DNA from 2 places in the Paenibacillus sp. KS1 genome. Region 2 is predicted to be linked to the other one. Evidence: riboswitches for the same ligand, from Rfam matches in the RefSeq annotation. Region 2 holds a riboswitch; the other holds the start of a gene.

Region 1 (7,448 bases), on a different contig from region 2:
ATGGATGCCGAAATGGGCTTCCCCAGGTGAGCGCAGCATGATGCCTGGTACGTTGATCGACGTCAGCTTCGCAGATTCCGTAGCCAAAGGCGTTACTGGTTTTGATGTTGCCACTGCCTTCGAAGGTTTGTTGAAGCATGCGATGACTGTAGCGGATGATCATCGTGTAGGACGCAAAGGAATGCAGGAGTACTTGAAGCATGGCTTCTTGCCTGCTGACATCCATACCCATGAGAGTGTCTGCAATACACTGGATTATGTGTACGGTGACTTCTGTATTGCACAAATTGCGAAGCATCTGGGACGCGATGCGGAATATGCGCAATTGATGGAACGTGCCCGCAACTACAAGCACCTGTATGATCCAACAATCGGTTTCATGCGCGGTAAACTCGAAGACGGAAGCTGGCTGGAGCCGTTCGACGCTACAGAATGGGGTGGCCCTTATACGGAAGGTGGAGCATGGCAGAGCAGCTGGGCTGTGCAGCATGACCTTCTTGGATTGGCAGACCTGATTGGCGGACGCGAGAAGTTGAAGGAGCGACTGGATGCCTTGTTCGCAGCAGATCCAGAATTCAAGGTAGGGTCCTATGGCTTCGAAATTCATGAAATGTCGGAAATGGCTGCGATTGACTTCGGTCAGTTCGCGATCAGCAATCAGCCAAGCTTCCATATTCCATATGTGTATACCGCGTTAGGCTACCCATCCTTGACTCAATATTGGGTGCGCAAGACGATGGACGAACTGTTCAGTGCTCAGCCTGACGGCTTGCCTGGCGATGAGGATAACGGCAGCTTGACAGCTTGGTATGTATTCGGTGCAATGGGCATCTTCCCTCTTACACCAGGGGTACCGCAATACGTACTAGGGACACCAATGTTCAAGAAGATGACTGTCAACCTGGACAACGGCAAACAGATTGTCATTGAGGCGCCGAACAACTCTTCGGAGACGAAATATGTAGCAGGTGTACAAGTAAATGGCGAGCACGTATCCAACCTGTATATTAATCACGAGCAGTTGAAGAATGGGGCTTCGTTGTCCTTCACGATGTCAGAAGAACCACAACAGCAGCAATATGAGGATGCGACCCTTCCATATGCAATGTCAAGAGCATAAGGATGCCACATCGTCTCGAACTTGATTAAGCTCATTGCGTAGATATTAACGAACAAGAATGAAACAAGACTAGGGGTGCTCCGGTCAACATCCGACCTGGAACACCCCTATTTCTCTACAATGCGCTCTGCAGCCTGAAGGGCCGTCAGTCTCTCCATCGCCAACTGCACTGCCATCACATCATCAATATATCCAATTGGGAACAGATAATCTGGAATAATGTCTGCCGATAAAATGAAATACAGCAGTGCGCTTCCTAATACGGCACGTTCTTCTACTGTTCCTTGTTCGCTGCAATATTGGGTGTACGTATCATTCAATTGATCGATAAATGGTCCCCAACCGCTTACTTCCTTCACCTTGGCATGGAAATTGTCGCGAATCATTCGATCTCCTTCATTGGTTTGCGCGTATTGCTCGTATTTATCCAGTTCTAGACGTACATGCTCCTTCGTGAATGGATAATCAAGCAGCTGTATGGACTTGAGTATGAATTGAAGGCTATCCTCCTGTAATTCATCTCCAATCGGTACCACTGGTACCGTGCTCAATTTGCCGAACTCGACGCCAACCGCCTCCATGAGCTGTTCAACGGGAATTGATAAATGCTTGGAAAATGAAGTTAGATGGTGTATCTTAGCGGGTTGCTTGCCGTTAATAATTCGAGAAATCGTAGCGGTATCCATTCCAGTCCGCTCCCCCAATTTGCGCATGGAGAGCGAATGCTCCTTCATCGATTTTTTCAACATGTCACCGAGTGGGTTGTTCTGTCCGATGGTTATCCCCCCTTGTCGCAGGCACATTCTACTGCCCATTCTCGCTCTCATTATGACATGTATATGCATAAGTTCGCCTAGCCTACCCCATAAATTTGACATCAACGTATGACCAAGTTTGAACGAGGAAGGCCACAGATGTAGACAGATAAGCATTCATTGCAATACCTCAACACATCTCCCATCAGCATGCGGTTGATTCCTATCACAGGCCAATCAGCTTCTGTTGATTTTTTTTCAACATTTCGGCGATTCCGGTTCACAACTCTCAACATCGTGACATATGATACCTCAACAGTGCTGCAAGCGGCACCGGATTATACCCACAATAAGGAGTTGAACAGCTATGTATTACTGCCTGCAATGTTCCAAAGTCCATCAAGAGGATGGCACATCGGTAGTATTTCGGAATGTGTTCTATGTAGATGAGATGAGCAAACGCAAATTCCAGCTTGGAGATTGTCATTCGAACCCCCCCCTGCCCTATTCAGCAGGAAGTGAGCATCAGCTAGTGTTCGTGCCTCCGAGGGAAACTGTGCTGCAGATGCTTCACGATTGACAGGACGGCAAATGACATTCGATAAACAACCATTTATAACTTCGAATCAAGGGAATTAACCAAGGGAGAGATTCATCATGCAATGGATTATGATTTTAGGATTAGCAGTCGCTTCGAGTATAGATAATTTAGGGGTGGGAATATCGTACGGAATACGGAAAATACGAATTCGAGTGCTTTCGAATCTATTCATTTCGCTCATCTGCTTCATTTTCAGTATGGCCGGTCTCATGTTCGGTCAATGGATATCGCAGGTTCTTCCTGGTATACTGCCTACCTTGCTTGCCGCATTCATCCTGCTTATTGTCGGCATCCGCATTGTTCTACTGACCTCTCACCATGGAAACTCGACGGAGACCACAGCAGTAGAAGCAAGCAATGAAGCTAATTCAAACTCTTCACTAGAACGAATGCTGCAGAGACCAGAGGAAGCGGATAAGGATAAATCGGGGACGATTAACTTATGGGAAGCAGCTGTGCTTGGCGTTGCACTGTCTGCCAATGCGCTTACAAATGGCCTAAGTGCTGGACTTATCGGATTATCACCGCTCGCCATATCCCTAACCGCAGCGATCGGCAGTTTTGTCACATTGTGGCTGGGTGCCGTGCTTGGGCAGAAGATGGCCAACATTCGCATAGGACGCTATACAGTAGGACAATTCAGCACGGTGCTAAGCGGAGCTATCATCATTCTTGTCGCTATCAATTCTTTCTTCTAACCTAACTAACATAAGAGACCCTGTCTGCTATGCGTTCAAGGCATAGCAGACAGGGTCTCTTATCATTTATGGAAGACGATTGACAGCAACTTCATTAAGAATCATTGCACTGCCACCGCCGATTAATTTTGTCTTGATACCATATACAACGCAATCCAGATGAGAACGAAGCCTGAAATTTGCGCTGCAGTGACCGCCTGATGGAACACGAACCAGTTCATCATCATCCCTACCAATGGGAATGACAACTCAGCTAGAGTCGCATAAGAGGCCTTAGTAGTGGATAGACCGCGATAATACAGCAAGAGACTAACCAATCCTGGAAGAAGGGCCTGCAAGAAGATGTAGAACGACAGCGTTCCCCATTCTGATGCGGCGAAATTCCAGCTTGGCGACTCCCATGATGTCAGCACAATGAGCAGAGGGAGTGCCATCACAAATCGCAGCGATGTGACCGTCTCATATTCCATTTTGTCGAGAAGCAACCGTCCCATAACTGTGGAACCGCCCCATAGGAATGCTGCTCCAAGTGCCAATAGACTGCTGAAGCCAATGACTTCATTGTAATGCCCAATTGGCAATGACCATCCAAAAGTCAATAAATACGTACCGATAATAGCAAGAATAAGCAGCAGTGAGAAGCGACGCGGAAGTGTCTCCTTCAACAACAGCCGCGCTAAAATGATAGCAAAGACTGGTTGAAGCTTCTGCAATAGCAGTACTCCATTCGCATCACCATGTGCAAATGCTTCTGTAAACATAATGGTGGCTATTACTGAGCCGCCCCATGACAGGAACAGCAATGCCAGTACATGCTTCCATGTGCAGTTGCGCAGCTCTTTCCGGTGCATCCATAATACCGGTATCGCGTACAAGGCGAGCATCAGATGCTCAATCAATACAATTTGGGTGGAAGTCATAGACTCCATGACCCATACCCGGAACAGTGGGCCAATCCCCCACAGTGCCGCTCCCATCGCGACGAACCATACTCCTCTTGCGGAGCCGCTCATGCGTGTGTCGGCCTGGATACGATGTTCCATATTCAATAACCTCCAAGGTTGTTGAATATAGGATCTAGACATGCAGAAGAGAAAAATTCGCATTAGACCTGTTGTTGTATGCAGTTGTACCAAACAACGTGTGCGAGATCTTCTTCCATCCGGACTATACCGTCGGCCTTGGCTTCTCACCAAGTCAGTCGCTGTTCATCCGTTCTATGCTTACATGTTACAAGTAACCGAGTAAGCGAACAGCGAGTCGCGGGCTCGGGCGCAGCTGCACCCATACCGCCGGTCAGGAATTTCACCCTGCCCTGAAGATCCATATTCAATCCACATAGTAGCATGTTGTTATGTCCTTGACATGCCCTGACTTCATTATATCTAGATTTTCAGATTGAGCAATATGACATTTCGCATTTTCATGAAAGTTTTCACCATTTGCATATATTACCACTCCCAAGTTTTCAACCAAACCTTCTTCACTCAATCATTGCATCTCTGTCTATTTCATCTACAATAGATCATATATAGCTGCACAATCATATATTGAGGAGGATTGTTCATGTCAATTGTTCGTTTGAACAAGAAACAGTTTTCTGAAGCCATATCGCTATCCGAGTATGCTTTCCAGTACAGCGTTGATTCCGGAGACTATGATGAATATTTGCATAAGATGGGGAAACATGAGATTTTTGGTGTATACGATGAAGGCAAGCTCGCTGCGAAGCTTCATATCCTTCCTTTTCACATCTATATTGGTCAGAATAAGCTGAAAATGGGGGGAATCGGTGGGGTTGCCACCTATCCTGAATTTCGACGCAAAGGATATGCCAAGCAATTGCTGCACCACTCACTACGTGTGATGCAGGCCGCGGGAACTTCTATATCCATGCTCTATCCTTTCTCCATCCCCTTCTATCGCAAAGCAGGCTGGGAAGTCTTCAGTGACCGCATGACCTGCCAATTTACCCGTCATGATCTTATTCCATTTAACCCTGAACCGACAGGCGTTGTTCGCCGCTATACCAAGGATACGCATTCTATAGATATTGAAACGGTATATGACGCATGGTCATCGCAGCATTCAGGTATGATCGTTCGCGATCACGAATGGTGGCTTGATCACTATCATAATCGCGCCGCGGCGGTGTATTATGACGAGCATTCGCATCCTCAAGGGTATATGTTGTATGAGATAAAAAACAATGCTATGCATGTACATGAATTCATGTGCGTTACAAGGGATTCTAGACAGGGGCTATGGAATTATATTTGTCAGCATGATTCTATGCTAGAGCAAGTAAATATGCGTCTTTGTGAGAATGAGCGCCTGTTTTTTGCCTTGAACCTTCCACGAATTGTGCGTACCATACAACCATTTGTCATGGCACGAATTGTAGATATCACTTTATTTCTACAGCAATATACGTTTGCACCTGTACCTGTACACCTTCCCCTCTCTATATACATAAGTGACGACCAGGCTCCGTGGAACAATGTTGTCATTCATTTTGACAACGGGCAAGCTGCTATTCACTCTCAAGATAGGAATCAGGTTCTTACCGCTGTCAACACGACCAACACCCTGTCCATGAACATTAGAGCACTCACAACCATGCTGCTAGGTTATCAGCGACCATGCGAATTGTTCGATAACGGATTTATTGCGGGTTCCATCAACAGTATTGAAATTCTAGAGCAGTTCGTTCCCCGACTTCATCCGTATATATCCGACGCTTTCTAAGCTAAGCGAAGTAAGTATGAACATCCATCTCCAATTGGCATGACGGTACGATCAGTTGCAGCGTCTCTCCCTCTCAATTGAGCAATAGGATTGTGAATCACAATTCATCTTCGTTATAATAAGCTGTATGAATCTTTGTAAGGGAGTTTTTGCAATGACGCGTAGTGAAGTAGAACAACAAATTATCGACAATTATGAACGTGATGAGCAAATGATGATTCTTATCTTTGCACAATGGTGTGTGAACCATGATCTTGATCCAGCCGAGCTCTATCATCGCGCATACCCGAAGCAGGGCGACAACTATCGATTGCAGCAGGCAATTGATCTTACGGTTCCGAAGGAGGAGGCCGGACCGATTCCTGACGACACTCTGTTCGCCGTGCTGTCTATGTACAACAACGAAGATCTTGCCTTCGTCGTGTCGGAAGAGTTGGAGAAGATGAAGCAGGCTCACAACAAATAAGGATTGCTCGTATTCGCATTAGGAATGCATGGGTATCAGTGCGTATAAGTTTACTGCAAATATGGAATAGTAAGCCATGATTGACCGATTCTAACCTACATCAAGGAGTATATTTGCATATGAAACGCATTCTGATTGCCACTGCTCTCCTCTGCTTGCTTGCCGCAAGCATTCAGCCAGCCGCATACGCCGGACAGGGTCCCGCATTTCACTTTGGATTCAAGAAGAGTGTAAACGGCAAGCTTCCTTCGATTGACGAGGAAGGCTTCAAACCGACGATTGAGAAGCACGGAGCTATTTTTCTCGGTGATACAAACAAAAAAATGATTTACTTAACCTTCGATAATGGATATGAAAATGGATACACAGCTCAAATTCTGGATACGTTGAAGGCGAAGAAGGTTCCAGCCATCTTTTTCGTTACTGGACATTATGTAAATACACAGCCAGATCTGTTGAAGCGAATGATTAATGAGGGACATCTGATCGGCAATCACTCGTGGAGTCATCCAGATATGACTACCATATCGGATGAACAGATTCGAACCGAGCTGGATAAGGTCAAACAGGCTGTATCAGCTGTCACGGGCAAGCAGGATATGCCTTTTCTGCGACCACCACGTGGTATCTTTAATGACCGGACTCTGGCCATCACGAAGAATATGGGGTACACGAATGTATTCTGGTCCGTGGCTTACTTGGATTGGGATGTTAATGCCCAACGGGGAACGAGCTATGCATATGATAAGGTTGTAAAGCAACTTCATCCTGGTGCGGTCATTCTGCTACACTCCATATCGAAGGATAATGCCGGGGCTCTAGGTGCCATTATTGATGGCGCACGTCAACAAGGATATGAATTTGCAAGCCTCGATCAACTCAACGTGCAGAAATCCAAATAGAAGTTATCTTCACTTGCTCATCACAAGCTGATGATGTGCTATTCAGGGCTGGGGACGGTTATTCGTCCACAGCCTTTTTAAGTTGATAATCATGATTTTTATTTCAAGATGGGAGCAGTTGGTGTATACTAGCACATTGTGATTACCATTTCATTCAT
Region 2 (7,448 bases):
GTTCCTTATTGTCCACACCATTCGTATAGGCAATAGCTCGGAATATCCCGAAATCAGTAGGCATGTTCACCTCGACCTCACGTTGAACCAGCTTCTCCTTCTCATTACGGTAATGAATGAGATCCTTGATGCTGATGAGCTTCAAGTCCCATTGCCCCTTCAGTTCCATCAAGTCGGGCAGTCTAGCCATCGTGCCATCTTCCTTAATCACTTCGCAGATGACACTAGCAGGTGCAGATCCGCTCAACCGGGCGAGATCAACCGCTGCTTCCGTATGCCCAGCACGGCGCAACACACCACCATTCTTCGCTATTAACGGGAAGATATGACCCGGGCGGCGGAAATCTTCTGCCTTGGCGTCCGCATCCAGCATCTTCTGGATCGTTAGTGAGCGTTCGTGCGCTGAAATGCCAGTAGTCGTATCTACGTGATCAATGGATACGGTAAATGCCGTACCGTGATTGTCCGTGTTGTGTGCAACCATTGGGTGAAGCTCAAGCTCCTCGGCACGCTCCTGCGTAATAGGTACACATACCAATCCTCGGCCTTCTGTAATCATGAAGTTAATAACTTCCGGTGTTGCCTTGTCGGCTAACGCGATAAAGTCGCCTTCATTTTCCCGATCTTCGTCATCAACCACAATGATGACCTTGCCCTGCTTCAAATCTGCAATTGCGTCTTCTATCGAATCAAAGTGAAATGCTTCCTTCATGTTGTTCCTCCCCTTTCACCATTACATAAAACCATGCTCTGCCAAAAATGCTGCATTCAGACCTCCAGAACCAGAACGATTCGAGTCCTTTGTCTCGTTCTCCGGCCCTGATCTACCATACCGGAGCAAATGATCCACATACTTGCCAAGCACATCACATTCAATGTTGACGATATCACCCGGCTGCTTGCGCTGAAGAGCGGTTTGCGCCAACGTATGCGGAATAATCGATACGGCAAACTCTCCATGCTCTGCTCGCGTAAGGGTTAAGCTGATGCCGTCAATAGTGACAGAACCTTGTGGAATCATATATTTTGCCATCTCAGGCCGACTCGCCCGACATTCGATGACAACAGCATTCGCATCTCTTGTTCGTCCCACAATCGTTGCAAGACCATCCACATGTCCTTGTACAATATGACCGCCGAATCGCCCACCTGCTGCCATTGCACGCTCTAGATTGACCGGATCGCCCGGCCTTAAATCCTTCAAATTCGTATGGCGAAACGTCTGCGGCATCACATCCGCCATGAAGGAGGTGCCATCATATGACGTCGAAGTCAGGCATACACCATTGACAGCGATGCTGTCCCCCAGCTTCATGCCCTCTAGAACCTTAGATGCTCGGATGTGAAGCACCATCGCCTCGCCCCGCTTCATCACAGCCTGCAGTGAGCCCACTTCTTCAATGAGTCCGGTGAACATTGCTATGCTCCTCCTTAACGCTGGAATGAGTGAAATGCTCCACTTCACGCTTGCCGAAAGGATATCCAGTGATGCAGATATTATCTCCGAGCTTCTCAACCTCCACATGCTGAAGCCGGTATGCATCCTGCATCCGCTCTACACCTTCAAACACAAAACTACCAGGCGCATGCTGACCGCCGACGACAATCGGAGCCATAAATATTGCAACTTTGTCGACCAGCTTCTTCTCTAGCATCGCTCCATTCAATCGACCTCCACCTTCAAGGAGTATGGATCCGATCTCATGTTGGCCGCACCATTCCATCATCTGCCGAAGGTCTACCTTCTCGCCTTCTCCGCACTCGATGACCTCCACGCCTCGGGACACCAATTCACGCCGCTTCTCCCCGCTTGCCCGTGCAGTTGTGAAGATGCAGGTTCGTGCAGCTTGATCGGTTACGACGTTGGCGTCCATAGGGATCCGAAGCATCGAGTCTACGATCAAGCGCACTGGGTTTACCCCAGGGACTGATAGGCGTGTTGTCAGCGATGGATCATCCGCAAGAACGGTGCCTATGCCTACCATAATCGCTTGATGACGGTGCCTCATCGAATGAACGATTTCACGACTTCGCTCATTCGAGATCCACTTGCTGTCCCCAGTCGAAGTAGCGATCTTGCCGTCCAGCGTACTTGCTGTCTTGAGGGTAACGAACGGAATGCCGGTCGTAATATGCTTAGCGAACATTTCAATCAGTGCGAGACCTCTCTCCCGAAGCACATCCAACGTTATCCCAATTCCATGATCCTTCAGTAGAGCAATTCCTCTCCCTGCAACCGCTGGATTCGGATCGACGCAAGCGATCACGACACGGGCAATTCCCGCTTCAATCAATCGCAGACTGCAAGGCGGTGTTCGCCCATAGTGGCTGCATGGCTCAAGGGTCACATACGCAGTTGCTCCTCTCGCCGCTTCACCAGCCATCTGTAAAGCATGGACTTCCGCATGGCCTTCACCACGCCGCAAATGAGCTCCAAGACCGACGATTCGTCCCTCGTTCACAATGACACAGCCAACTGCAGGGTTCACATCGGTCTGTCCAAGCACCTGCTCTGCCATGTTCACAGCGAGCTGCATGTACAGTTCATCATTGATAACAGCAGACATTGGGTATCCTCCTTTCCACAAACAGATCAAGGCTAACGCAAAAAAGCCCTTCGGATCCTCCGAAGGGCATGATTGATTGAGCTTGCAGGTATGTACTTAATTTCACAATAGACGCACATAAGCATAATTTCCATTTGTATATGACAAATAAAACCGACAACAAGGATGTTCTCAGCAAACTGCAACGATTTCGCATATGTCAAATACGACGATAGATGAATAGAAAACCTCACGCTTACGCAGGTATTCGCCGTCCATTTCGCCTGGAATGCTCATGAAATTGTGAAAATAAGAACTTGAAAGAACTAATTATCGAGTTCTTCTCTCCTGACGCCCCTTCTCCCATCCAGACTATACTGTCGGCTCTGGAGTTGCACCAGATCCACCGTGTGGACGAATCCACCCGGGTCACGGACTAAGAACACCTTGCACACGCAAGAATAGTTCATCACCGCCGGTCGGGAATTTCACCCTGCCCTGAAGGTCTGTCATTCGTATTGCTATAAAATTAGTTTCTAAGATGTTGCACTTAGAAGTGTACCACCTGACCTGGTAAAATGCAACTTGTGTCGCTTCACCGCATGGAACCATTCAGATGCGTTCAAATAAAAAAGACGTGCAGCAGCCAAGCTGCATACACGCCTTCCCTCAATTATTTCTATTCTTCCACGATTGTAACTTGCTTCATCTTGTCGCCTTGCTTAACAGCATCTACATGCTCCATGCCCTCTACAATTTTGCCAAATACCGTATGCACGCCATCCAAGTGAGGGAATGCATCGTAAGTGATGTAGAATTGGGAACCGCCTGTATCCTTGCCGGCATGCGCCATCGCAAGTACACCACGCTCATGCTTGTGCGGGTTGCCTTTTGTCTCACATTTGATTGTGTAGCCTGGGCCGCCTGTACCTGTTCCGTGCGGGCAACCGCCTTGCGCTACAAAGCCCGGAATAACACGGTGGAATGTCAAGCCGTTATAGAAACCTTCGTTGGACAGCTTCTCAAAGTTTGCAACGGTACCTGGTGCCTCTTGCTCATGGAGCTGGATTTTCACCGTGCCGCCTTTTTCCAATTCAATCAATGCATATTTGCTCATCATGTATCGTCTCCTTCCATATGTACAATGCTCACGCTTGCTCATCCGATTATACGTTATTTCTTAACAAAAAGAAAACACCCGATTTCTGCCTCATCGTTATGCCACGACAAGACAGATAATCGGATGATGTAATAGTTTCCATATCTGGTGTAACTTCGGATATGAAATTCAACTGCTGCCGCGGAGCTTGCAATCGTCACATCCCGTACTATTTCAGCGCTGGCTCCTTGCGCAGACGAGCTGGAATGAAGTCATTGCGCACGATATCTTCATGCGACTCACGACGTACAACAATATCCGCTTCCCCGTTGTGCACGAACACGACAGCTGGTCTTGGAATACGGTTATAGTTGCTTGCCATCGAATAATTGTACGCACCTGTGCAGGACACAGCCAACAGATCGCCCTGCTGGACGGCAGGAAGCACAGCATCCCAAATCAGCATATCGCCGCTTTCGCAGCATTTTCCTGCTATCGACACTGTCTCCGTGTACTCATTAGTCGCACGGTTAGCAAGCAGTGCCTCATAACGAGACTCATACAGCGCTGGTCGAGGGTTGTCGGTCATCCCTCCATCAACAGCTACATATTTGCGCACGCCTGGAATATCCTTCACAGAGCCAACTGTATACAGTGTTGTTCCCGCTTCTCCAACAATACTGCGGCCTGGCTCTACCCAAATTTCAGGCAAACATTCTCCGATGTCAGCAAAATGCTGCTTTACAGCATCTGTAATGGCCTTTACATAATCGCGAACATGCAGAGGCGTATCCCCTTCTACATAGCGGATGCCAAAGCCGCCGCCCAAGTTCACAACCCGGAATGCGATCCCTAGCTGTTCCTTCACCCCACGAGCAAATTGTGCAACGCGTTCAACCGCCATTTGGAATCCTTCAGTTTCGAAGATTTGAGATCCGATATGCGAGTGGATGCCCAGCAGCTCCAAATGAGTTGCATCCGCCGCATGACGCACAGCCTCAAGCGCCGTGCCATTGCCGATGTCAAAGCCAAACTTCGAATCCGTCTGACCTGTCGAAATGTATTCATGCGTATGTGCCTCAACCCCCGGTGTAACGCGGAGCAGCACAGGCACGTACTGATTGCGCTCTTGGCAAATCGCATTCAGCAGCTTCAGCTCAGTGAAATTATCAACAACAAAGCAGCCGATGCGGGCATCAAGCGCCATTTCGATCTCCTCGGGCGTCTTATTATTCCCATGGAAGTGGATTCGCTGAGCTGGGAATCCAGCCTGCAAGGCTGTATACAATTCCCCTTCCGATACAACATCTAGCGACAGCCCCTCTTGGTCGACTAGCCGGCACATTGCTGTTGTACAGAATGCTTTGCTTGCATATGCAACCTGAAAGGTTAACCCTGACTCGCGAAATGCTTCCATGTATTGTTCACAGCGTTCTCTGACTAATGCTTCGTCAAAAATATAAAGCGGAGTACCAAATTGCTGCTTCAATTCGGTTACATCGCAACCACCAATTTCTAAATGTCCATCCCCATTAATCTTGCTCGTTCCGTGTAAGTACATCGTCATTTCTCCCCACTCCCACTCGATCTTCTATGTCTATCCCCTCATGTTGTTCCAATTGTTGGTGAAAATATTACATCGAGTATATCAGCTTATTCGATCATGAAAGAATGGATTTTTCCGTCCATCATTTGCATTATAGAGGTTGTCAAGGGACAAACACATTGCCTTCCAAACGTTGAAGCTATCGCTTCGTTCTTGGCGGCATCTTTGTATTATCTCGCGTCTGATTCAAGCTAGGGCGCGTCTTTATCAGCAAGAATGGCTGTCGCACGATGATATTGTACATCGCTTTGGCATTGAACGGAATGAACGGCCATAAGTATGATGCATTGTACGAGCGATGCAGGGTTAGCCAGAGCAGCCAAACGGTTGTACCAATGACGAGTCCGGGAACTCTGAATAGTGCAACCGCAACAAGCAGCACGAGCCTCACTATTCGATTGGCCAGCGCCAGCTCATAGCTCGGTGTCGCAAACATCCCTACGGCAGCTACAGCCATGTACAAAATAACCTCATTGACGAACACTCCCGTTTTGACCGCTATGTCACCTACGAGTATCGCAGCTAGCAAGCCCAATGCTATCGCAAGCGGCGACGGAGTATGAACAGCCGCCATTCGCATGAGATCCACGCCGAGCTCTGCGATGAGGAACTGGAAAATGAGCGGTATCTTCCCTGTCTCCTGCGGTCCAATAATTTGTAGGGCGGCAGGCTTTAATCCCGGCTCGATAACGAGCAGCAGCCACAATGGGAGAATGAAGAGCGATGCAAAAATACCGATGAAGCGCACACTCCGCAAATAGGTTCCCATAAATGCAGTTTGTCGATTCTCTTCTGCATGCTGACATAAGTCGAAAAACGTCGTCGGCAAAATGATGACAGATGGAGAAGTGTCGACAAATATGACAATGCTGCCATCCATCAAATGGGAAGCGACGACATCCGGGCGTTCCGAGTATCGTACAAGCGGATAAGGGTTCCACGCCTTATTGATAATCGCCTCCTCCAGTTGCTTGTCGGCCAGTGGCAGACCATCCACATTCACCGCTTTTATTTTATTACGAACCGACTCCACTTGACGCTTGTCAGCAATATCATCTATATAGGCAATACACACATCAGTACGGGTACGCCGCCCCACCTGCACCATTTCATACATAAGCCCTGGATCACGCAAGCGGCGTCGGACAAGGGTAACGTTCGTGAGCAGTGTTTCGCCGAATCCGTCACGTGCACCCCGAACCACCCGCTCGAGCGACGGTTCTTCAAGACCCCGCACAGGGAAAGTCTTGCAGTCCACAATAATCGCACTTGATTCATGATCAATAAAGAAAGCGCTGCTGCCAGCGAGCACTTTATTAATGACGCTGCTTAACTTATTCTCCCGCTCTACTTGAACATGAGGGATGTAGCGTTCGAACAAGGATTTGAGCGCGTTCGGCGACATTTCTTCCTTATCCAAGTAAGACATGCGGGACAAGATCAACGTCATCACTTCGTCCTTAGCAAACCCATTCACATAGAACAGACCCACCCGCCGCTCGCCGAAGACCATCTCGCGCAGCACGATATCAAACGACTCCCCAAGTCCGACTACCTGTTGCAGCGTTCGTTTCGTCTCGTCCAGCTTCTTGGAGATTTCGTCCTTGTCCTGCCAATAGATGATGGACTCTTCTATCGTATCGGACTTCTCATGCTGCTTTTTTCTGTCATGCAAGCTGCCTTGCTCAGATGCATGCTGATGATTGCCCCCATCCTCAGACTGCTCTTTCAGTGATTTCGAATTAGGAGGGGAAAGTACGTCCTTGTGCGACGATTCTTGTTCAGTTTGCTGCTCTGTCATTGGGCAATATCCTCCTTCTTATAGAATCGCAATGTATTGGCATATCCTTCATTGCGAGATTCTCATCATTCAACACAGATACTTCAAACTCAATGCGGGTATTTAAAACAGTCGAACCAAGATCCAAGAACCTTGCCAATTACCATAGCGGTCAGTAGATGAGGGAGCGCGTGTGTCATACCAAGCCGTTTCGCCAATATCGGAAAAACATTCAATACCTCCGTCAGCGCTGCAGCCAATAGTCCCACGAATATTCCATCCAGCAGTCCGATGAATGGAGAGAACCATCCCGCATAGAAGAATCGGATACTCCATAAATCTGTTACGGTAAAGAACAGCGTGCCCGCAATAATGGCGTACTCAAACCAATACGAACAGTGGAAGGAGCGAGTAAGC

What was found. Region 2 has a riboswitch for FMN ahead of ribD (bifunctional diaminohydroxyphosphoribosylaminopyrimidine deaminase/5-amino-6-(5-phosphoribosylamino)uracil reductase RibD). Riboswitches for the same ligand answer to the same signal wherever they lie in the genome.
Region 1: it holds a riboswitch for FMN, as region 2 does, so the genes downstream of both, BBG47_RS07270 (DMT family transporter) here and ribD (bifunctional diaminohydroxyphosphoribosylaminopyrimidine deaminase/5-amino-6-(5-phosphoribosylamino)uracil reductase RibD) in region 2, are expected to answer to the same signal.

What each region holds. Positions count from the first base shown of each region.
Region 1 is NZ_MAIS01000015.1:4,657-12,104, forward strand. It holds gene BBG47_RS07250 (GH92 family glycosyl hydrolase) at 1-1,120, shown strand, start outside; gene BBG47_RS07255 (DUF1232 domain-containing protein) at 1,228-1,935, opposite strand; gene BBG47_RS31195 (DUF3973 domain-containing protein) at 2,243-2,455, shown strand; gene ytaF (sporulation membrane protein YtaF) at 2,533-3,174, shown strand; gene BBG47_RS07270 (DMT family transporter) at 3,297-4,217, opposite strand; FMN riboswitch at 4,321-4,501, opposite strand; gene BBG47_RS07275 (GNAT family N-acetyltransferase) at 4,741-5,922, shown strand; gene BBG47_RS07280 (hypothetical protein) at 6,077-6,388, shown strand; gene pdaA (delta-lactam-biosynthetic de-N-acetylase) at 6,508-7,290, shown strand.
Region 2 is NZ_MAIS01000010.1:19,149-26,596, reverse strand. It holds gene BBG47_RS05180 (bifunctional 3,4-dihydroxy-2-butanone-4-phosphate synthase/GTP cyclohydrolase II) at 1-712, opposite strand, end outside; gene ribE (riboflavin synthase) at 734-1,417, opposite strand; gene ribD (bifunctional diaminohydroxyphosphoribosylaminopyrimidine deaminase/5-amino-6-(5-phosphoribosylamino)uracil reductase RibD) at 1,398-2,567, opposite strand; FMN riboswitch at 2,898-3,056, opposite strand; gene BBG47_RS05165 (peptidylprolyl isomerase) at 3,226-3,663, opposite strand; gene lysA (diaminopimelate decarboxylase) at 3,875-5,206, opposite strand; gene BBG47_RS05155 (spore germination protein) at 5,391-7,052, opposite strand; gene BBG47_RS05150 (stage V sporulation protein AB) at 7,142-7,448, opposite strand, start outside.